4 regions of the Streptomyces sp. NPDC036815 genome follow, and region 4 is predicted to be linked to each of the others. Evidence: riboswitches for the same ligand, from Rfam matches in the RefSeq annotation. Region 4 holds a riboswitch; each other region holds the start of a gene.
What was found. Region 4 has a riboswitch for cobalamin ahead of ACZ69I_RS17390 (ribonucleoside-diphosphate reductase subunit alpha). Riboswitches for the same ligand answer to the same signal wherever they lie in the genome.

Region 1 (5,102 bases), on a different contig from region 4:
GAGAGGCCCACGGAGGTGGGGTACTCGCCGTTGTCGGTCCGGTACCGCTCGACGAGCGAGTCGGCCAGGGCCTGGCCCGTCTCCCAGGCGAGGCGCGAGGGGACGGCCTTCGGGTCGACCGAGTAGAAGTTGCGGCCGGTCGGCAGGACGTTGACCAGGCCGCGCAGCGGCGATCCTGACGGGCCCGCGGGGACGAAGCCGCCGTTCAGGGCGTGCACCGCGTGGTCGAGCTCGGCGGTCGTGCCCGCCAGGCGCGGGACGACCTCGCGCGCCGCGAACTCCAGTACGGCGGCGACCTGTTCACCCTGGTCGCGCGGGATCGCCGCGAGGTCCCAGTCCGCGTCGTCCATCGCCTGGACCAGCGCGCGGGCCTTCTCCTCGGCCTCGTCGGCGCTGACGCGGGTCGCCGCGGACTCGTCGAGACCGAGAGCCTCGCGCAGGCCGGGCAGGGCGGTGGTGCCGCCCCAGATCTGGCGGGCCCGCAGGATCGCGAGGACCAGGTTGACGCGGTCGCCGGCCGCCGGGGCGGTGCCGAGCACGTGCAGGCCGTCGCGGATCTGCATGTCCTTGATCTCGCAGAGCCAGCCGTCGACGTGCAGCAGGAAGTCGTCGAAGCCGTCGTCGTCCGGGCGGTCCTCCAGGCCCAGGTCGTGGTCGAGCTTCGCGGCCTGGATGAGCGTCCAGATCTGTGCGCGGATCGCGGGCAGCTTCGCCGGGTCCATGGAGCTGATCTGGGCGTACTCGTCGAGGAGTTGCTCCAGGCGCGCGATGTCGCCGTAGGAGTCGGCGCGTGCCATCGGCGGCACCAGGTGGTCGATGAGCGTGGCGTGCACGCGGCGCTTGGCCTGGGTGCCCTCGCCCGGGTCGTTGACCAGGAAGGGGTAGATCAGCGGCAGGTCGCCGAGCGCGGCGTCGGGGCCGCAGGCCGCGGAGAGGCCCGCGTTCTTGCCGGGCAGCCACTCCAGGTTGCCGTGCTTGCCGAGGTGGATCATCGCGTCGGCGCCGAAGCCGCCGTCGTCGGCCGGGGCGGCGATCCAGCGGTACGCCGCCAGGTAGTGGTGCGACGGCGGGAGGTCGGGGTCGTGGTAGATCGCGATGGGGTTCTCGCCGAAGCCGCGCGGCGGCTGGATGAGGATGAGGAGGTTCTCGCGGCGCAGAGCGGCCAGGACGATGTCGCCCTCCGGGTCGCCGCCGTTGCCCACGCGGGAGCGGTCCAGGAACATCTCGCCGGGCGGCGGGCCCCAGTGCCCCTCGACGGACTCGCGCAGCTCCGCGGGGAGCGTCGCGTACCAGCGCTTGTAGTCGGCGGCGGGGATGCGCACCGGGTTGGCGGCGAGCTGCTCCTCGGTCAGCCAGTCCTGGTCGTGGCCGCCCGCGTCGATGAGCGCGCGGATCAGCTCGTCGCCGTCGCCGGAGACCAGGCCGGGCAGGTCCGCCTCGGGGCCGAACGCGTAGCCCTCGGCGCGCAGCCTGCGCAGCAGCGCGACGGCGGAGGCCGGGGTGTCGAGGCCGACCGCGTTGCCGATGCGGGAGTGCTTCGTCGGGTAGGCGGAGAGGACCAGGGCGAGGCGCTTGTCGGCGGCCGGGATGTGCCGCAGGCGCGCGTGGCGCACGGCGATTCCGGCGACGCGGGCCGCCCGCTCGGCGTCGGCCACGTAGGCGGGCAGGCCGTCCTCGTCGATCTCCTTGAAGGAGAAGGGGACCGTGATGAGGCGGCCGTCGAACTCCGGCACCGCGATCTGGCTCGCGGCGTCGAGGGGCGAGACGCCCTCGTCGTTCTCCTCCCAGGCCGAGCGCGACCCGGTCAGGCACAGGGCCTGCAGGATCGGCACGTCGAGGGAGGTCAGCGCGCCTGCGTCCCACGACTCGTCGTCGCCGCCCGCGGAGGCCTCGGCGGGCTTGGTGCCGCCGGCCGCGAGCACCGTCGTCACGATGGTGTCGGCGGCGCGCAGCGCGTCGATCAGCTCGGGCTCGGGGGCGCGCAGTGAGGCCACGTACAGCGGCAGCGGGCGGGCCCCGGCGTCCTCGATCGCGCCGCACAGCGCGTCCACGAAGGCGGTGTTGCCGCTCATGTGGTGGGCCCGGTAGTAGAGCACCGCCACCGTCGGCCCCTCGACCGCGCGCGCGGTGCGCTCCAGCGGGCCCCAGGACGGGGCGGGCGCGGGCGGCTCGAAGCCGTGGCCGGTGAGCAGCACGGTGTCGGAGAGGAAGCGGGCCAGCTGCTCCAGGTTGGCGGGGCCGCCGTGCGCGAGGTAGGCGTGCGCCTCGGCGGCGATGCCGACCGGCACGGTCGAGGACGCCATCAGCTGGGCGTCGGGTGCCTGTTCGCCGGTGAGCACGACGACCGGGAGGCCGGTGGCGATGAGCTGGTCCAGGCCGTCCTGCCAGGCGCGGACGCCGCCGAGGAGGCGTACGACGACGAGGTCGACGCCGTCGAGCAGGGCGGGCAGCCCGTCGAGGTCGAGGCGGGAGGGGTTGGCGAACCGGTAGTCGACGGGGCCTCCCGCCGCGCGGGCACTGAGCAGGTCGGTGTCGGAGGTCGACAACAGCAGAAGCATGCGGGCGCAGGCCTTCCTCGGGGTGTCCGCGCCCCGGGTGGTCGTATGGACGGCAGGAGTTCCTGGCTCACCCGGAGTCCGGGTTCACAGTGGCGGGACCGCGCCGGATTCGCACCGGGCTTCCTCCCTCGGGTCCTGGTGGACCCACGCCGTCGCTGGCGTCGACGGACTTGGTAGCCCGCCGCCTGCATAGTAAGTCCTGCCCGCCGGGTGCGGGGCGGCCACCTGCCAGGACGGCCCGTCTCGGGAGGCGACCGGCCGGATCCGCGTGGGTATGCTCGCCGCCATGCCGCCCACCCGAGCCTCTTCCCCAGACCAGGGCGAATCCCTCATACGCGACCGGGGCGACGCCTGCCCCGGCGCCCTTCGCCTGCACCTCGCCGACGACGGCGGGCTGGCCCGACTCCGGTTGCCCGGTGGCCTTCTGACGTCCCGTCAGGCCGCTGTGCTCGGCACCGCGGCGGAGCGTCTCGCCGACGGGAACCTCAGCGTCACCTCGCGCGGCAACATCGAGCTGCGCGGCCTCGGCGACGCGTGCGGCGGCGAACTCTCCCGCCTGCTCGCCGACGCGGGCCTGCTGCCCTCCGCACGGCACGAGCGCGTGCGGAACGTCCTCGCGTCCCCCCTCGCAGGAACCGACGGACTCGGCCACGCCGACGTGCAGTTGTGGGCCCGTGAGCTGGACCGACTCCTGTGCGCGCAGGAGTGGACGACGGCACTCTCCGGCCGCTTCCTGTTCGCCCTGGACGACGGGCGCGCGGACCTGGCCGGGATCGGCGCGGATGTGACCTTGATCGCAGAATCGGGCGGGACGGCGGTCGTACGCGTCGGGGGCCGCGCCTTCCGGATCGCCGGAGCCGACGCCCCGCGCGCCGCCCTCGCCGCCGCCGGCGCCTTCCTCGACGCGGTGCGCGCGGCGGGCAACGGAGCCTGGCGGGTCACGGAACTTCCCGCGGGCCAGGACGTGGACCTGGCCGGAGCGCTGGAGCGGGCGGACGTCGCGGCCGAGCGGACCGAGGTCCCGGACACGGTCCGCGGCGCCCCGCCCGCCCCCGGCGCCGCCGGACACGCGGTCGCGGTGAACGCCCGTCTCGGCCGGGTCAGCGCCGCCCAGTGGCGCGCCCTGCTCCCGCTCCCCGCCGACGAGCTGCGGGTCACCCCGTGGCGCGGCTTCGTGCTCCCCGGCTTCGCCGACGCGGCCTCGGCCCGCGAACGGCTGGCCGCGCTCGCGGACGCCGGATACGTCACCACCCCCGACTCCCCCTGGCTCGGGGTCGGCGCCTGCACCGGCCGCCCCGGCTGCGCCAAGTCCCTCGCCGACGTGCGCGCGGACGTGGTGCCGGGTCCCGGCGGGCTCCCCGTCCACTGGTCCGGCTGCGAGCGGCGGTGCGGGCACCCGCGCGGCGACTGGGCCGACGTCCTCGCCACCGGCGACGGGCGGTACGAGGTGACGGTGCGCACCGCGGGCGGCGAGCGGCTGTCCGTACCCGGCGCCACCCTGACCGAGCAGATCACCAGGGCACGTACGACCAAGACCACCCCTACGGCCACGAGATGAGCGAGAGCACAGTGTTCGACTACGAGAAGGACGGCGCGGCGATCTACCGCGAGTCCTTTGCCACCATCCGCGCGGAGGCGGACCTCCACGGCCTGCCCGCCGACGTCAGCCAGGTCGCGGTCCGGATGATCCACGCCTGCGGGATGGTCGACCTCGTGAAGGATCTCGCCTTCAGCCCGCGGGTGATCGCCGACGCCCGCAAGGCGCTGCGCGACGGCGCGCCGATCCTCTGCGACGCGAACATGGTCGCGAGCGGCGTCACGCGCAAGCGGCTGCCCGCCGACAACGACGTGATCTGCACGCTCGCCGACCCCTCCGTGCCGGACCTCGCGGCGCGCCTGGGCACCACCCGCAGCGCCGCCGCCATGGAACTGTGGCGCGACCGCCTCGAAGGCTCCGTCGTCGCCATCGGCAACGCGCCCACCGCGCTCTTCCGCCTCCTGGAGATGATCGAGGAAGGCGCGCCGCGCCCGGCCGCCGTCCTCGGCATCCCGGTCGGCTTCGTCGGCGCCGCCGAGTCCAAGGACGCGCTCGCCGCACACCCTTCCGGTCTGGAGTACCTGGTCGTACGGGGGCGTCGCGGCGGCAGCGCGATGGCCGCGGCGGCGATCAACGCGATTGCGAGCGAGACGGAGTGAACACCGAACAGCGCCCGCAGGGGCGGCTCTACGGGGTCGGCCTCGGCCCCGGCGACCCGTCGCTGATGACCTTGCGCGCCGTCGAGGTGATCGCGTCGGCCGACGTCGTCGCCTACCACTCGGCGCGGCACGGCCGGTCCATCGCCCGCTCGATCGCGGCCGCGCACCTGCGCGCCGACCACATCGAGGAGGCGCTGGTCTACCCCGTCACCACGGAGGGCACCGACCACCCCGGCGGCTACCGCGGCGCCCTCGACGACTTCTACGAGGAGGCCGCGGCCCGGCTCGCCGTCCACCTCGACGCGGGCCGCACGGTCGCCGTGCTCGCCGAGGGCGACCCGCTCTTCT
Region 2 (5,102 bases), on a different contig from region 4:
TCTTCCTGTGGTGTGCGCCACAGGTGGCTCATTCCCTCACTGTTGCCACCGTGATAAATCTTCACGACCGCTCGGTGACGCCACCCATGTCGCCGAGGGCGCTTCAGCCGGCAGACCGCCGGTAGCACTCCATCCATATCCGGGGGGATCAGGACCTGATCCGCAGCCACAACGCAGATGAGCGGGCGCGGATCAGCATGGAGAAAGGCGTCACCATGACCTCAGTGCAGGTCGAAGAGCACCACGACGAGCACGGCGGCAGTGGGGTCGTGCAGGGTTCGTCCGGCGAGGGCGAGGGGTATCAGCGCGGGCTCGGAGCCCGGCAGATCCAGATGATCGCGATCGGCGGTGCCATCGGCACCGGCCTGTTCCTCGGCGCGGGCAAGGCCATCCACAAGGCGGGCCCCAGCCTCATCCTGGCGTACGCCATCGCGGGCCTCGTCATCTTCTTCATCATGCGGGCGCTCGGCGAGCTCCTCATGTACCGGCCCGTGTCCGGCTCCTTCTCGGAGTACGCACGCGAGTTCATGGGCCCGTTCTTCGGATTCGTGACCGGCTGGACGTACTGGCTCTTCTGGGTCGTCACCGGCATCACGGAAGTGACCGCGGCCGCCCAGTACATGCAGTACTGGACCCACGACTCCTTCCCGCAATGGGCCTACGCGCTGGTCTTCACGGTCATCCTGTACGGCGCGAACCTCATCTCCGTGAAGCTCTTCGGTGAGCTGGAGTTCTGGTTCTCGATGGTCAAGGTCACCGCCATCATCGGCATGATCCTGATCTGCGTCGGCATCCTCACCATCGGCTTCTCCGACGCCGGGGACACCGCGTCGGTGACCCACCTCTGGGACGAGGGCGGCTTCTTCCCGAACGGCATCGGCTCCACGCTGATGACCCTGCAGATCGTGATGTTCGCCTTCCTCGCCGTCGAGCTGGTCGGCGTCACCGCGGGTGAGTCCAAGGACCCCAAGACCGTCCTGCCCAAGGCGATCAACACCGTGCCGTGGCGCATCGCCGTCTTCTACGTCGGCGCGCTGATCATGATCCTGTCGGTCGTGCCGTGGACCTCCTTCAAGCCGGGCGTCTCGCCGTTCGTGAAGGCCTTCGAGGAGATGGGTCTCGGCGTCGGCGCCGCCATCGTGAACTTCGTGGTCCTCACCGCCGCCCTCTCCTCCTGCAACTCCGGCATGTACTCCACCGGCCGCATGCTGCGCGACCTGGCGCTCAACGGCCAGGGCCCGAAGTTCTTCACCAAGCTCACGAAGAACGGCCTGCCGCTGACCGGCACCACCGTCTCGGCCGCCTTCATGCTCGTCGGCGTCTGGATCAACTACCAGTGGCCGGGCGAGGCGTTCAACTACGTCGTCTCCTTCGCCACCATCTCCGGCATGTGGGCCTGGATCATGATCCTGGCCTGCCAGATCCGCTACCGCCGCAAGGCCGACCGCGGCGAGCTGCCGCAGTCCACCTTCCGCGCCCCCGGTGCCCCCTTCACCAGCTGGTTCGCCCTGCTCTTCATCGGCATGGTCATCGTGATGATGGGCGTCGACAAGGACGCGCGGATCTCGCTGTACGCCGCTCCGGTCTGGGCCGCGATCCTCACGGTCTCCTACCTGGTCCTCAAGAGCCGCAACCCGGAGGCCGCGGCCTTCAACCGGCAGAAGGTCGGCGTCTCCGACTCCGTCGAGAAGGACTGACCCGCACCGGAAGGGCTGAGGCTCCCCAAGGCCCCTGTCCAGCATTCGGGCCCGCCCGTACCACACTTCGGTACGGTGCGGGCCCTCTGCTTATCCTGACTCCCATGCTGACCATCACCCAGGCCCTCCACGACCAGATCGTCGCGCACGCGCGCCAGGACCACCCCGACGAGGCCTGCGGTGTGGTCGCGGGTCCGGCGGGCACCGGCCGCCCCGAGCGCTTCATCCCGATGCTGAACGCGGCCCGCTCGCCCACGTTCTACGAGTTCGACTCGGGCGACCTCCTCAAGCTCTACCGCGACATGGACGACCGCGACGAGGAGCCGGTGATCGTCTACCACTCGCACACCGCGACCGAGGCCTACCCCTCGCGCACCGACATCACCTACGCCAACGAGCCCGGCGCGCACTACGTCCTGGTCTCCACGGCGGACACCGACGGCGCGGGCCCCTTCCAGTTCCGCTCCTACCGGATCGTGGAAGGCGTGGTCACCGAGGAAGAGGTGCAGGTCGTCGAGGCATACTGACCCCGACCACCCTTGAGGCGGCAGGAGCCAGGAAGCCGGTGCGAACCCGGCACGGTCCCGCCACTGTGACCCCGTCCCTCCGGCCGATACCGGCCGGGGCGGGGGAGTCAGGAACTGACCTGCCGCCTTTCTCCACGCAACGCAGGGGACGCGGAAATCCCCTGGAGGAGGCAGCTCAGCCATGTCCCGCCGCCACACCGGCATACGCGCACTCGCCGCGGCCGCCCTGCTCGTCCCGCTCGCCGCATGCTCCTCGCCCGGCCCGGACGGAGACACGAAGCCCGCCGCCAAGGCCGCCGGATTCCCGTACACCGTCACCAACTGCGGTGTGCGGACGACGTACGACGCGCCCCCGAAGCGCGCCGTCACCATGAATCAGCACGCCACCGAGGTGATGCTCGAACTCGGCCTCGGCGACAGACTCGTGGGCACCGCCTACCTCGACGACAGGGTCCTGCCCGCGTACGAGAAGGCGTACGAGGCAATCCCGGTGCTCGCCAAGGAGTACCCCTCCTACGAGAAGCTGCTCGCCGCCGACCCGGACTACGTGTACGGCGGCTACGCGAGCGCCTTCCTCGCCGGTGACGGCCGCAGCCGGGCGGCCCTCGCCAAGTCCGGCATCGACAGCCGCCTCAACGTCGAGGGCTGCGCCGAGCACCCCGTCTCCATGGACGACGTCTACCGCGAGGTCCGCGAGGTCGGCGCCACGTTCGGGGTGCGGGCCCGCGCCGACCAGTGGATCAACGGTGCCCGCCGCGAACTGGCCGCCACCGCCGCCAAGTCCACGTCCCGGGGCAAGAAGGCCCGCTCCGTCTTCGTCTACGACAGCGGTGACAAGACCGCGTTCACGGCGGGCGGCCGGGGCATCGGCAACGACATCATCGAACGGGCGGGCGGCCACAACGTCTTCGCCGACGTCGACAAGTCCTTCAGCGACGCGTCCTGGGAGAAGGTCGTCGAGCGCGCGCCCGAGACCATCCTGATCCTCGACTACGGCGCCACGACGGTCGCCCAGAAGAAGAAGCGCCTCCTCGACGACCCGGCCCTCCAGGACATTCCGGCCATCAAGAACAAGAGCTTCGCGGTCCTGCCCCTGTCGGACGTGGTCACCGGCGTACGAGCACCGGAGGCGGTGAGGAAACTGGCGGCGCAGCTGTGATCCAGCCCGTCCGGCGTTCGAGGACGAGCCCGCAGGGCGACAGACGGCACGCAAGGGGACGGCGCCTCATCGTCCTGGCGGTACTCACGGCCGCCCTGGCGGGAGCGATACTCGCCGGGCTGGCCCTGGGCTCGGTGCGGATCCCCCCGGCGCAGGTCATGGACATCCTCACGGGGAGGGCGGAACCCTCCCCGTTCCGCACGATCGTCCTCGACGTCAGACTCCCCAGGGTCCTGCTCGGCGCAGCCGTCGGCGCGGGACTGGCCGTTATCGGCACCGTCCTCCAGGCCCTCGTCCGCAACCCCCTCGCCGACCCGTTCCTGCTCGGCGTCTCCTCGGGCGCCTCCGTCGGCGCGGTCTGCGCCATCGTGCTCGGCAGCGTCTTCGGGCTCGGCGCCGCCCTGTCGACCACCGTCACGATCCCGGCCGCCGCCTTCGCGGGCGCCCTGATCTCGCTGGTCCTCGTCTATGCCCTGGCCAGAAGCGGCGGCGGCTTCGCCACCGGCCGCCTGATCCTCGCGGGCGTCGCCGTCTCGTACATCCTGTCCGCGCTGACCAGCCTCATCCTGGTCACCGCCGACAGCGCGGACCACCTCAAGGAGGTCATGTACTGGACGCTCGGCGGCCTCGGCAGCGCCCGCTGGGACATGCTCGCCCTGCCCTGCGCCACGCTGGTCGTCGGCACGGCCCTCCTGATGGCCATGGCCCGCCCCCTCGACCTGCTCCTCGCCGGGGAGGAGGGCGCCACCGTCCTCGGCCTGGACGCCGCCCGCTTCCGCGTCGGCGTCTTCGTGCTCGCCTCGCTCCTCACCGGCGTCCTGGTCGCCTACAGCGGGGCCATCGGCTTCGTCGGCCTGATGGTCCCGCACGCCGCCCGCATGCTGGTCGGCGCCGCCCACCGCGCGCTGCTGCCGGTCGTCGCGCTGATGGGCGCGGTCTTCCTGGTCGTCGCCGACCTCGCCGCGCGCACCGTCGCCGCGCCGCAGGACATCCCCGTGGGCGTGCTCACCGCGCTGACCGGTGGCCCGTTCTTCCTGTGGCTGCTGCGGCGGCGCAACGAAGGAGTACCGGTATGACCCACCCGCCCCGGCCCGTCGGCGCACTGCGCACCGAAGAGCTCTCGTACGAGGTGGCCGGGCGCCTCCTCGTCGACGCCGTCGACCTCACCGCCGCCCCCGGCGAGACCGTCGGCGTCGTCGGTCCCAACGGCAGCGGCAAGACGACGCTGCTGCGCTGCGTGTACGGCACCCTGCGCCCCACCGGCGGCCGCGCCCTCCTCGACGGCGACGACCTGCACACGCTCACCCCGAAGGCCCGCGCCCGCCGCCTCGCCACGGTCCCGCAGGACGGGCAAGCGGCGTTCGAGCTGACCGTCCGGCAGGTGGTCGCCATGGGCCGCTCCCCGCACAAGCGGTTCTGGGAGGCGGACACGGCGGCCGACGAGGAACTCGTCACGGCGGCGCTCGCCCGGGTCGGCGTCGAGGAGCTCGCCCACCGCACCTTCCCCTCGCTCTCCGGCGGCGAGCGCCAGCGCGCCCTGGTGGCCCGCGCCCTGGTGCAGCAGCCCACCCTCGTCGTCCTCGACGAGCCCACCAACCACCTGGACATCCGCTACCAGCTCGACATCCTCTCCTTCGTGCGGGGCCTGGGCACGACGAACCTCCTGGCCCTGCACGACCTGAACCTCGCCGCGTACTACTGCGACCGCCTCTACGTCCT
Region 3 (5,102 bases), on a different contig from region 4:
GGCCCAACAGGCCGTCCGTGTCCGCGTGTTCTTCGATCAGGTCGCCGAGCAGGTCGAGCTGTTCCTCGCGCAGCGTCCCGAAGCTGGTGTCGGGTGCGGGGACGAAGCGGCGTCCGGCCGCGCGGGCGACCTCGGTGAGGAACCGGCGCCGGAACGCGTCGCTCTCCAGCGACCCGTGCCAGTGCGTGCCCCACACCTCGCCGACCCGGCAGCCGTCCAGGAAGGGTTCGCCGCCCGCCACCTCGGCGACGCCGTGGTGGATCTCGTACCCCTCGACGGGCTCGCCGAGGGCCTCGCCCACCGGCCGGGCGAGGGTCTTCTCGCGGGCGAACCGCACCCGCACCGGCAGCAGCCCGAGCCCGTCGACGGACCCGGCCCGCGACTCCACCTCGTCCTCGATGTGCTCGCCGAGGACCTGGAAGCCGCCGCAGATGCCCAGCACCGGCCTGCCCTCGGCGGCGCGGCGCGCGAGGGCGTCCGCGAGGCCGCGCTCGCGCAGCCACCGCAGGGCGCGCACGGTCCCGCGCGTGCCCGGTACGACCACGAGGTCGGCGTCGACGAGTTCCTCGGCCCGGTCCACGAACCGCACGACGACGCCCGGCTCCGCGGCCAGTGCGTCCACGTCGGTGAAGTTGGACATCAGCGGCACCGCGCACACGGCGACCCGCAGCACGTCCTCGCCGACCGGCGGGGCCACCACGGACTCCCGGACGGCGCCCCGCAGGGACACCCGCAGGCCGTCCTCCTCGTCGATGCCCAGCCCGTGCTGGAACGGCAGCACACCGAACGTGCGCCGCCCGGTGAGCCCGTGCAGCATGTCGAGCCCGGGTTCGAGCAGGGAGACGTCGCCCCGGAACTTGTTCACCAGGTAGCCCGCGACGAGTTCCTGGTCGGCCGCGCTCAGCAGCGCCGTCGTCCCGAAGAACGACGCGAACACCCCGCCCCGGTCGATGTCCCCGACCACCAGTACGGGGAAGCGGGCGGCGCGCGCGATGCCCATGTTCACGATGTCGGTGCGCCGCAGGTTGATCTCGGCGGGACTGCCCGCGCCCTCACAGATCACGGCGTCATACGTGCCCCGGAGCTCCTCCAGGCATCCCACGACCGTGTCGAGCAACTGCGCCTGCCGCCCCCCGTGGTAGCCACGGGCGCTCATCTCGCCCACGGGCCTGCCCATCAGCACGACCTGGCTCGAGCGGTCACCGCCGGGCTTGAGTAGTACGGGGTTCATCAGCGCGCTGGGCTCGACGCGGGCGGCCTGGGCCTGCATGGCCTGGGCCCGGCCGATCTCCGCCCCCTCACGGGTGACGAAGGAGTTGAGGGACATGTTCTGCGCCTTGAACGGCGCGACGGACACCCCTTTGCGGGTCAGCCACCGGCAGATGCCGGCGGTGACGACGCTCTTCCCCGCGTCCGAGGTGGTCCCGGCGACCAGCAGTCCACCGCTCATGCTTTCCCTCTCCTCGACCTTGCCGACCGCAGCACCCAGCGGGCACCCACCACGACCCCGAGGGCGAGCAGGCCGACCCGGCGGGACAGCTCGGCGGCCCGCTCGATGTCCGCCGCCTCGACGTCGCGTCCCGCCGCGTTCAGAACGGGCCGGTGCTCGACCCGGCCCCCGTACGAGAGCGTTCCCCCGAGCCGCACGCCCAGCGCCCCGGCGAAGGCCGCCTCGACGGGCCCGGCGTTCGGGCTCGGGTGCGCGGCCGCGTCGGCGCGCCACGCCCGTACCGCCCCCGAGGGCGAGTCACCGGCCAGCGCCGCGAGCCCCGCGGTGAGCCGCGCGCCCGGCCAGCCGAAGACGTCGTCGAGGCGGGCGGACGCCCAGCCGTAGCGCCGGTACCGGGGCGACTTGTGGCCCACCATCGCGTCCAGCGTGTTGACGGCCCGGAACCCGACGAACCCGGGGACGCCGCCCAGGGCGCCCCACACGAGCGCGCCGACGACCGCGTCGGAGGTGTTCTCGGCGACGGACTCCACGACGGCCCGGGCGATGCCGTCGGCGTCGAGCGCCTGCGGGTCCCGTCCGCACAGGTGCGGCAGCCGCTCCCGCGCGACCTCGATGTCCCCGGCCTCCAGCGCCCCGCCGATGGCCCGCGCCTCCCGCGTCAGCGACGTACCGCCGACGACGGCCCAGGTGGCGGCGGCGGTCAGCGCGACGGACCCGGCCCGGGAGCGGCGTACGAGAGCGGTGGCGAGGGCGGCGGCACCCGCCGCGCCCCCGGCGCACACCACGGCGTGCAGCACACCCCAGCCTCGGTGGTCGCGCCACAGCATCCGCTCGACGGCGCCCGCGGCACGGCCGAACGCGGCGACCGGATGGCCCCGGCGGGGATCGCCGAGCAGCAGGTCACCGAGGAGGCCGGCGGCGGCGCCGTACGCGAAGTCGCGATCGGCACTCATGCGCTCAGCCCGCCGCTGCGCTGAGGAGACGGCTCGTACTCAAGAGAAGGGGCGGCACCGGGCGGCCGAGCATGGCGATATGTCCTCACTCAGGGTGTCCGCGCCCTGGTTCGACGTGATCGGCGGCGAGAGTTCCTGGCTCGCGGGGAATGGCTCCCCGGTGACAGTGGCGGGACCGCGCCGGATTCGCACCGGCTTCCTCTTCTGCCGCCGTAGTTGGCCCGGGCAGTCCACCACGGCCCGCGAAGGCCCGTCAACTCGCTGTTGACCTGCGGCGGGAGAGTGTGTTGGGGCCCACACGGGCGGCCCGCGCGCGGGGCCCGCACGCGAGGTCCTGACATGCGCGTGGGGCGCGGAGCGTCCGTACGCTCCGCGCCCCACGCGGGACGGCTGCCGTCAGGCGACGATCAGGAAGATCCCGTACGCCACCGCCGCCGCGCACAGGGCGAAGCAGGCGTACGCGCCGGTGCGGGCGAGGGGGGCGGCGCCACCGGTGGAGGCGGCCGCCGTCTGCTGCTTGGAGAGGCCGACGATGCCGAGGGTGAAGAGGCCCACCAGGGCCACGGTCACCGCGAGACTGACTCCGAAGACGGAGCCGAGAGCTGCCCAGTCGATGCTCATGCTGGTCTGTCCTTACACGGTCGCGGGCCGGGCGGGGTCCGCCATGGCGCCGGTCGTGGTGGTGGTCGGAGCCGTGACGGTGGCCTTGACGGACGCGTCCGACGCGACGGAAGAGGCCATCGCGCCCACGGGGGGCGGCGTGACGGCGGCGATCGCGGTGGTCACCACGCCCGCGGGCTCGGTGGTCGCGGTGTCGTCGGTGCGGATCTCGTCATCCGTGACGTTGGTGTGGTCGACGGCGTTGCGCCGGGAGAGCGTCCAGATCACGCCCGATCCGGCGATCAGGAGCGCCGCGGTGGCCGTGATGCCCCAGGGGCCCTGCTTGGTGAGGAACTCGGCGCCCGCGCCGACCAGACCCGCGGCCGGCAGGGTCAGGCCCCACGCGACGAACATCCGGGTGGCGGTCGACCAGCGGACGACGCCGCCCTTGCGGCCGAGGCCCGCGCCCATCACGGCGCCCGAGCAGACCTGGGTGGTGGAGAGCGAGAAGCCGATGTGGGAGGAGGCGAGGATCGCGGTCGCGGCGCTGGTCTGGGCAGCGAAGCCCTGCTGCGGCGCGAGGTCGGTCAGGCCCTTGCCCATGGTGCGGATGATGCGCCAGCCACCGAGGTAGGTGCCGAGCGCGATGGCGATGCCGGCCGAGACGATGACCCACATCGGGGGGTTGGCGCCGGGGTTCAGGACGCCGCCCGTGATCAGGGCGAGCGTGATGATGCCCATGGTCTTCTGCGCGTCGTTCGTGCCGTGGGCCAGGGAGACGAGTCCGGCGGAGGCGATCTGGCCTGCGCGGTAGCCCTTGGCGGTGGCCTTCTGGTCCGTGGTGCGGCCGATGCGGTACGTCAGGCGCGTGGCCAGCGTCGCGGCGATGCCCGCGACCAGCGGAGCGGCGACGGCCGGGATCAGGATCTTGGTGACGACGGTGCCGCCGTTGATCGACGACCAGCCCATCGACATGACCGCGGCGCCGATGAGGCCGCCGAAGAGCGCGTGGGAGGAGCTGGAGGGCAGGCCCACCAGCCAGGTCAGGAGGTTCCAGAGGATCGCGCCGACGAGCGCGGCGAAAATGACCTCGGTCTTGAGGCCGTCCTCATTGACGATGCCGCCGGAGATCGTCTTGGCGACTTCGACGGAGAGGAAGGCGCCGACGAGGTTCAGCACGGCGGACATGGCCACCGCCGTCTTGGGCTTGAGAGCGCCGGTCGAGATGGTCGTCGCCATCGCGTTGGCAGTGTCGTGGAAACCGTTCGTGAAATCGAACACGAGAGCGGTGACGATCACGATCCCGAGGAGAAGCGTGATGTGTTCCATTTACCCAGGCTTCTGTTGGACGTCAGTGGCATGTGGAACGTAGGCAACCCGGGTGAACGGAAAGTGAACTGGGCCGGGCGGTGCGGTGACCCGAAGCGGAGTGCCCTTGCTCCGTATTGAGCTGATCTCTGATCCTGATCGTACGGAGCGGTGGCGGGAGCCCCGCAAACGGGGCGGAGTGTCGGGTTCCGCCATCCGGCGGCGGCCCGCCGCGCACCCCTCGGACCGGCGCACGAACTCGGCGGGGAGATCCTGCTCACCCGGCGGCCCGCCGCCGTAACCGGAATCCCCCCGAGGACCGCCCCGACGCCCTCGGCTCTACGGTGCGGGGCCACCGGCTGGCAGGATCACCGCATGACTGAGCAGCGGCAGGGGCAAGGACGGCAGGCGGACGGGGACGCGCTCGGGCGGGCCTGGGCCGAGCTGGTCGGGACGGCCCGCAGGACGGTGACGGACGGCCTGGTCGTCGGCACCTCGGGCAACGTCTCCCTACGCGTCGGCGACACCGTCCTGGTCACCCCGAGCGGCGTCCCGTACGACAGGCTGCGCCCCGAGGACGTGCTCGGCGTCGACCTCGACGGCCGCCGGGTCCTCGGCGGCCTCACCCCCACCAGCGAACTGCCCATGCACCTCGCGATCTACCGCGCCACCCGCGCGCGGGCGGTCGTCCACACCCACGCCGTGCACGCCACGGCCGTCTCCCTGCTGGTCACGGAGCTCCCCGCCGTGCACTACATGACCGCCGCCCTCGGCGGCCCGGTCCGGGTCGC
Region 4 (5,102 bases):
CAGCGCGCCCGCAAGGCCGAGCAGGCCTCGGGGGGTGCCGGAAAGTGACCACACTCGCATCGGGGACGGGCGGCGTGAACGGCATCGCGCTGGCCGTCTTCATCTTCTTCTTCGTGGCCGTCACGGCGATGGGCTTCCTGGCCGCGCGCTGGCGCAAGGCCGAGACCGAGAGCCTGGACGAATGGGGCCTGGGCGGCCGGTCGTTCGGCACCTGGGTCACCTGGTTCCTGCTCGGCGGCGACCTCTACACGGCGTACACCTTCGTGGCCGTCCCCGCGGCGATCTACGCGGCGGGCGCGGCCGGCTTCTTCGCCGTGCCGTACACGATCCTCGTCTACCCGCTGATCTTCACCTTCCTGCCGCGCCTGTGGTCCGTCTCGCACAAGCACGGATACGTGACCACGTCCGACTTCGTGCGCGGGCGGTTCGGCTCCAAGGGGCTCTCGCTGGCCGTCGCGGTCACCGGCATCCTCGCCACGATGCCGTACATCGCGCTCCAACTGGTCGGCATCCAGGCCGTGCTGGACGTCATGGGGGTGGGCGGCGGACCCGACACCAACTGGTTCGTGAAGGACCTGCCGCTCCTCATCGCGTTCGCGGTGCTCGCCGCGTACACGTACTCGTCCGGTCTGCGCGCGCCCGCGCTGATCGCGTTCGTGAAGGACGGCCTGATCTACCTGGTCATCGCCGTCGCGATCATCTACATCCCGATCAAGCTCGGCGGGTTCGACGAGGTCTTCCGGGCGGCGAGCGACAAGTTCTCTGCGTCCAACGAGGCGGCGGGCAAACCCGTCGCGGGCCTCGCGCCGGGCGAGGCCGGGCAGTGGACGTACGCGACGCTCGCCCTCGGCTCCGCGCTCGCGCTGTTCATGTATCCGCACTCGATCACGGCGACGCTCTCCTCCAAGAGCCGCGACGTGATCCGCCGCAACACCACGATCCTGCCGCTCTACTCGCTGATGCTCGGCCTGCTCGCGCTGCTCGGGTTCATGGCGATCGCGGCCGGGGTGAAGGTGGAGAACGGCCAGCTGGCGATTCCGCAGCTGTTCGAGAACATGTTCCCCGACTGGTTCACGGGCGTCGCGTTCGCGGCGATCGGCATCGGCGCGCTCGTCCCGGCGGCGATCATGTCGATCGCGGCCGCGAACCTCTTCACCCGCAACATCTACAAGGACTTCCTCAAGCCGGACGCGACGCCGCAGCAGGAGATGAAGGTCTCCAAGCTGGTCTCGCTCCTGGTGAAGGTCGGCGCGCTCGCCTTCGTCCTCACCATGGACAAGACGGTCGCGATCAACTTCCAGCTCCTGGGCGGCATCTGGATCCTGCAGACGATGCCCGCGCTGGTCGGCGGCCTGTTCACCCGGTGGTTCCACCGCTGGGCGCTGCTCGCGGGCTGGGCGGTCGGCATGGCCTACGGCACGCTCGCCGCGTACGGCGTCGCCTCGCCGACCCAGAAGCACTTCGGCGGCTCGTCCGACGAGATCCCCGGCATCGGCGAGATCGGCTACATCGGCCTGACCGCGTTCGTCCTGAACGTGATCGTGACCGTGGTCCTCACCTTCGTCCTGAAGGCCCTGAACGCCCCCGACGGCGTCGACGAGACGTCCCCGGAGGACTACACGGCCGACGCGGGCGACCCCGGCGTCATAGAGGAACTGCCGAAGGCGACGGCGGGCGCCGGACACTGAGTCCCGCCCCCTGCGCACAGCGAAAAAGGGCCGCCGGAAAACCGGCGGCCCTTTGCCGTACCCGTATTGCACACTGCGCCGCATGGACATCACGATCAGGCGGGCACGGCCCGAGGAGTACGGGGCGCTGGGCGATCTCACCGCGCAGGCCTATCTCGACGACGGACACCTGGACTTCGGGGCGGAGGACCGCTATCTGCCCGTGCTGCGGGACGTGGCGGGGCGCGCGGCGCACGCCGAGATCCTGGTGGCCGCGGCGGACGACACGGACGGCGGGCTGCTCGGCGGCGTGACCTTCGTGCCGTCCTGCGGCCCCATGGCCGACATCGCGCGGGAGGGCGAGTCGGAGATCCGCATGCTGGCGGTCTCGCCCGCGGCGCGCGGCCGCGGTGTGGGCGAACTCCTGGTGCGCTCCTGCGTCCAGCGGTCCAGGGACGCGGGCCGCGACCGGCTCGTCCTGTCCTCCTCGCCCTCGATGCGCACCGCCCACCGGCTCTACGAACGCCTCGGCTTCGCACGCACCCCGGAGCGCGACTGGTCCCCGATTCCCGGCCTCCCGCTGCTCACCTACGCGTTGACACTTCAGGGGCCACCGGCCGGGCCCGCAGCGTGATCCGACACAAGATGTGGGCCTGCTTCAGTAGTGCGACACAAGATGTATGCTCGTGCTCGCTGTCGCCGCAGGGGAATCCGGTGCAAGTCCGGAACTGTCCCGCAACGGTAGACGTGTGCGCATTTGTCGTACGCGGAGTCCGAAGACCTGCCGGCAGTGCACCCGAGTCGTCCGGCCCGGGTGCCGACCGTCCGGGCCTCGTGGAATGGGCCGGTGGACGCGGTACGCCGCCCTGCCCGGGTGCGCCCGTGTGTGCCGCCCCCTCCCCCAGGCCCAGAGCCGAGCGAGGGAGAGCTCCACGTGACCATCGCGCCCGCCGAACCTGCGTCAGTGCCGGCATCGCGACCCAGTGACAGCGCCGAAAGCACTGAGGGTACCGACGCGCCGGGGACCGCGCTGCTGCGCACCCTGACCGACCTCACCGCCGACCTCCCCGACGCCGACCCTGGCCGGGTGGCGGCCGCCGCGCTGCGCGGCCGGTCGGCCAGGGCCGACGAGAGCGAGCTCCGCGAGCTCGCGACCGAGGCGGCGGCGGGGCTCATCTCCGAGGACCCGGCGTACTCCAAGCTCGCCGCCCGGCTGCTCTCCCTCTCCATCGCCGCCGAGGCCGCCTCACAGGGCGTGCGCTCCTTCACCGAGTCGATCGCGGTCGGCCACCGCGAGGGCCTGATCGCCGACCGCACCGCCGCGTTCGTGACCGCGCACGCGGCCCGGCTCGACGCGCTCGTGGAGAGCGCGCTCGCGGACGGCGCCGACTTCCGCTTCGGCTACTTCGGCCTGCGCACGCTGCACAGCCGCTACCTGCTGCGCCACCCGATCACCCGGCAGGTCATCGAGACGCCGCAGCACTTCATGCTGCGCGTCGCGAGCGGTCTCGCGGAGACCGACTGGGACACGGCGGCGGACAGCGGCCGCGCGGTCGGCGAAGTAGCCTCGCTGTACGGGCTGATGAGCCGCCTGGACTACCTGCCGTCCTCGCCGACGCTCTTCAACTCCGGCACCCGGCACCCGCAGATGTCCTCCTGCTACCTCCTCGACTCCCCGCTGGACGAGCTCGACTCGATCTACGACCGCTACCACCAGGTCGCGCGGCTCTCCAAGCACGCGGGCGGCATCGGCCTCTCGTACTCCCGCATCCGGTCGCGCGGTTCGCTGATCCGCGGCACGAACGGGCACTCCAACGGCATCGTGCCGTTCCTGAAGACCCTCGACGCCTCGGTCGCCGCGGTGAACCAGGGCGGGCGGCGCAAGGGCGCGGCCGCGGTCTACCTGGAGACCTGGCACTCCGACATCGAGGAGTTCCTGGAGCTGCGCGACAACACCGGTGAGGACGCGCGCCGCACGCACAACCTCAACCTCGCGCACTGGATCCCGGACGAGTTCATGCGCCGCGTCGCCGCCGACCGGGAGTGGTCGCTGTTCTCGCCGTCCGACGTGCCCGAGCTCGTCGACCTGTGGGGCGAGGAGTTCGACGCCGCCTACCGCGCGGCGGAGGCCGCGGGCCTGGCCAGGAAGACGATGCCGGCCCGCGACCTCTACGGCCGCATGATGCGCACCCTCGCGCAGACCGGCAACGGCTGGATGACCTTCAAGGACGCCGCCAACCGCACCGCGAACCAGACCGCGGAGCCCGGCCACACCGTGCACTCCTCCAACCTCTGCACGGAGATCCTGGAGGTGACGGACGACGGCGAGACGGCCGTCTGCAACCTCGGCTCGGTCAACCTCGGCGCGTTCGTGGAGGACGGCGACCTCGCGTGGGACCGCCTCGACGAGACCGTCCGTACCGCCGTCACCTTCCTCGACCGCGTCGTCGACATCAACTTCTACCCGACCGAGCAGGCGGGCCGCTCCAACGCCAGGTGGCGCCCGGTGGGCCTCGGCGCCATGGGGCTCCAGGACGTCTTCTTCCAGCTGAAGCTCCCCTTCGACTCCCCCGAGGCACGGGCGCTCTCCACCCGCATCGCCGAGCGCATCATGCTCGCCGCGTACGAGACGTCCGCGGACCTCGCCGAACGCAGCGGACCCCTCCCGGCCTGGGAGAAGACCCGCACCGCGCGCGGGGTCCTGCACCCCGACCACTACGACGTCGAGCTGGCGTGGCCGGAGCGCTGGGCGGCGCTGCGGGAGCGCATCGCCGTGACCGGGATGCGCAATTCGCTGCTGCTCGCCATCGCGCCGACCGCCACCATCGCGTCCATCGCGGGCGTCTACGAGTGCATCGAGCCGCAGGTCTCCAACCTCTTCAAGCGCGAGACGCTGTCCGGCGAGTTCCTCCAGGTCAACGCGTACCTGGTCCAGGAGCTGAAGCGGCTCGGGATGTGGGACGCGCAGACCCGTGAGGCGCTGCGCGAGGCCAGCGGCTCGGTGCAGGGGTTCGACTGGATCCCCGCGGAGGTGCGCGCGCTGTACCGCACGGCGTGGGAGCTCCCGCAGCGCGGCCTGATCGACATGGCCGCCGCGCGCACCCCCTTCCTCGACCAGGCGCAGTCGCTCAACCTCTTCCTGGAGACGCCGACCATTGGCAAGCTCTCCTCGATGTACGCGTACGCCTGGCAGCAGGGCCTGAAGACCACGTACTACCTGCGCTCGCGCCCCGCGACGCGCATCGCGCGCGCGGCCGGCGGCTCGAACGCGGCCGCCACCGCCCCCGTCCCCGCCCAGGCCACGGCCGAAGAAGCCGTCGCCTGCTCCCTGGAAAACCCCGAGTCCTGCGAGGCCTGCCAGTAATGAGCACCACCCACTCAGAGAAGAACCTGCTCGACCCTGGCTTCGAGCTGACCCTGCGCCCGATGCGCTAC

Region 1: another riboswitch for cobalamin. It lies ahead of cobN (cobaltochelatase subunit CobN); the one in region 4 lies ahead of ACZ69I_RS17390 (ribonucleoside-diphosphate reductase subunit alpha).
Region 2: another riboswitch for cobalamin. It lies ahead of ACZ69I_RS00175 (ABC transporter substrate-binding protein); the one in region 4 lies ahead of ACZ69I_RS17390 (ribonucleoside-diphosphate reductase subunit alpha).
Region 3: another riboswitch for cobalamin. It lies ahead of ACZ69I_RS05790 (cobalamin biosynthesis protein); the one in region 4 lies ahead of ACZ69I_RS17390 (ribonucleoside-diphosphate reductase subunit alpha).

The regions. Positions count from the first base shown of each region.
Region 1 covers NZ_JBVJPW010000008.1:238,099-243,200, forward strand. Annotated here, with positions in the region: gene cobN (cobaltochelatase subunit CobN) at 1-2,558, opposite strand, end outside; cobalamin riboswitch at 2,596-2,724, opposite strand; gene ACZ69I_RS19005 (cobalamin biosynthesis protein CobG) at 2,833-4,116, shown strand; gene ACZ69I_RS19010 (precorrin-8X methylmutase) at 4,128-4,754, shown strand; gene ACZ69I_RS19015 (precorrin-2 C(20)-methyltransferase) at 4,751-5,102, shown strand, end outside.
Region 2 covers NZ_JBVJPW010000001.1:30,341-35,442, forward strand. Annotated here, with positions in the region: gene ACZ69I_RS00165 (amino acid permease) at 216-1,697, shown strand; gene ACZ69I_RS00170 (M67 family metallopeptidase) at 1,802-2,224, shown strand; cobalamin riboswitch at 2,230-2,361, shown strand; gene ACZ69I_RS00175 (ABC transporter substrate-binding protein) at 2,406-3,383, shown strand; gene ACZ69I_RS00180 (FecCD family ABC transporter permease) at 3,452-4,459, shown strand; gene ACZ69I_RS00185 (ABC transporter ATP-binding protein) at 4,456-5,102, shown strand, end outside.
Region 3 covers NZ_JBVJPW010000001.1:1,289,580-1,294,681, forward strand. Annotated here, with positions in the region: gene ACZ69I_RS05785 (cobyric acid synthase) at 1-1,450, opposite strand, end outside; gene ACZ69I_RS05790 (cobalamin biosynthesis protein) at 1,447-2,403, opposite strand; cobalamin riboswitch at 2,511-2,656, opposite strand; gene ACZ69I_RS05795 (hypothetical protein) at 2,800-3,024, opposite strand; gene ACZ69I_RS05800 (inorganic phosphate transporter) at 3,037-4,332, opposite strand; gene ACZ69I_RS05805 (class II aldolase/adducin family protein) at 4,687-5,102, shown strand, end outside.
Region 4 covers NZ_JBVJPW010000007.1:221,908-227,009, forward strand. Annotated here, with positions in the region: gene ACZ69I_RS17375 (DUF3311 domain-containing protein) at 1-48, shown strand, start outside; gene mctP (monocarboxylate uptake permease MctP) at 129-1,688, shown strand; gene ACZ69I_RS17385 (GNAT family N-acetyltransferase) at 1,771-2,301, shown strand; cobalamin riboswitch at 2,348-2,470, shown strand; gene ACZ69I_RS17390 (ribonucleoside-diphosphate reductase subunit alpha) at 2,602-5,031, shown strand; gene ACZ69I_RS17395 (ribonucleotide-diphosphate reductase subunit beta) at 5,031-5,102, shown strand, end outside.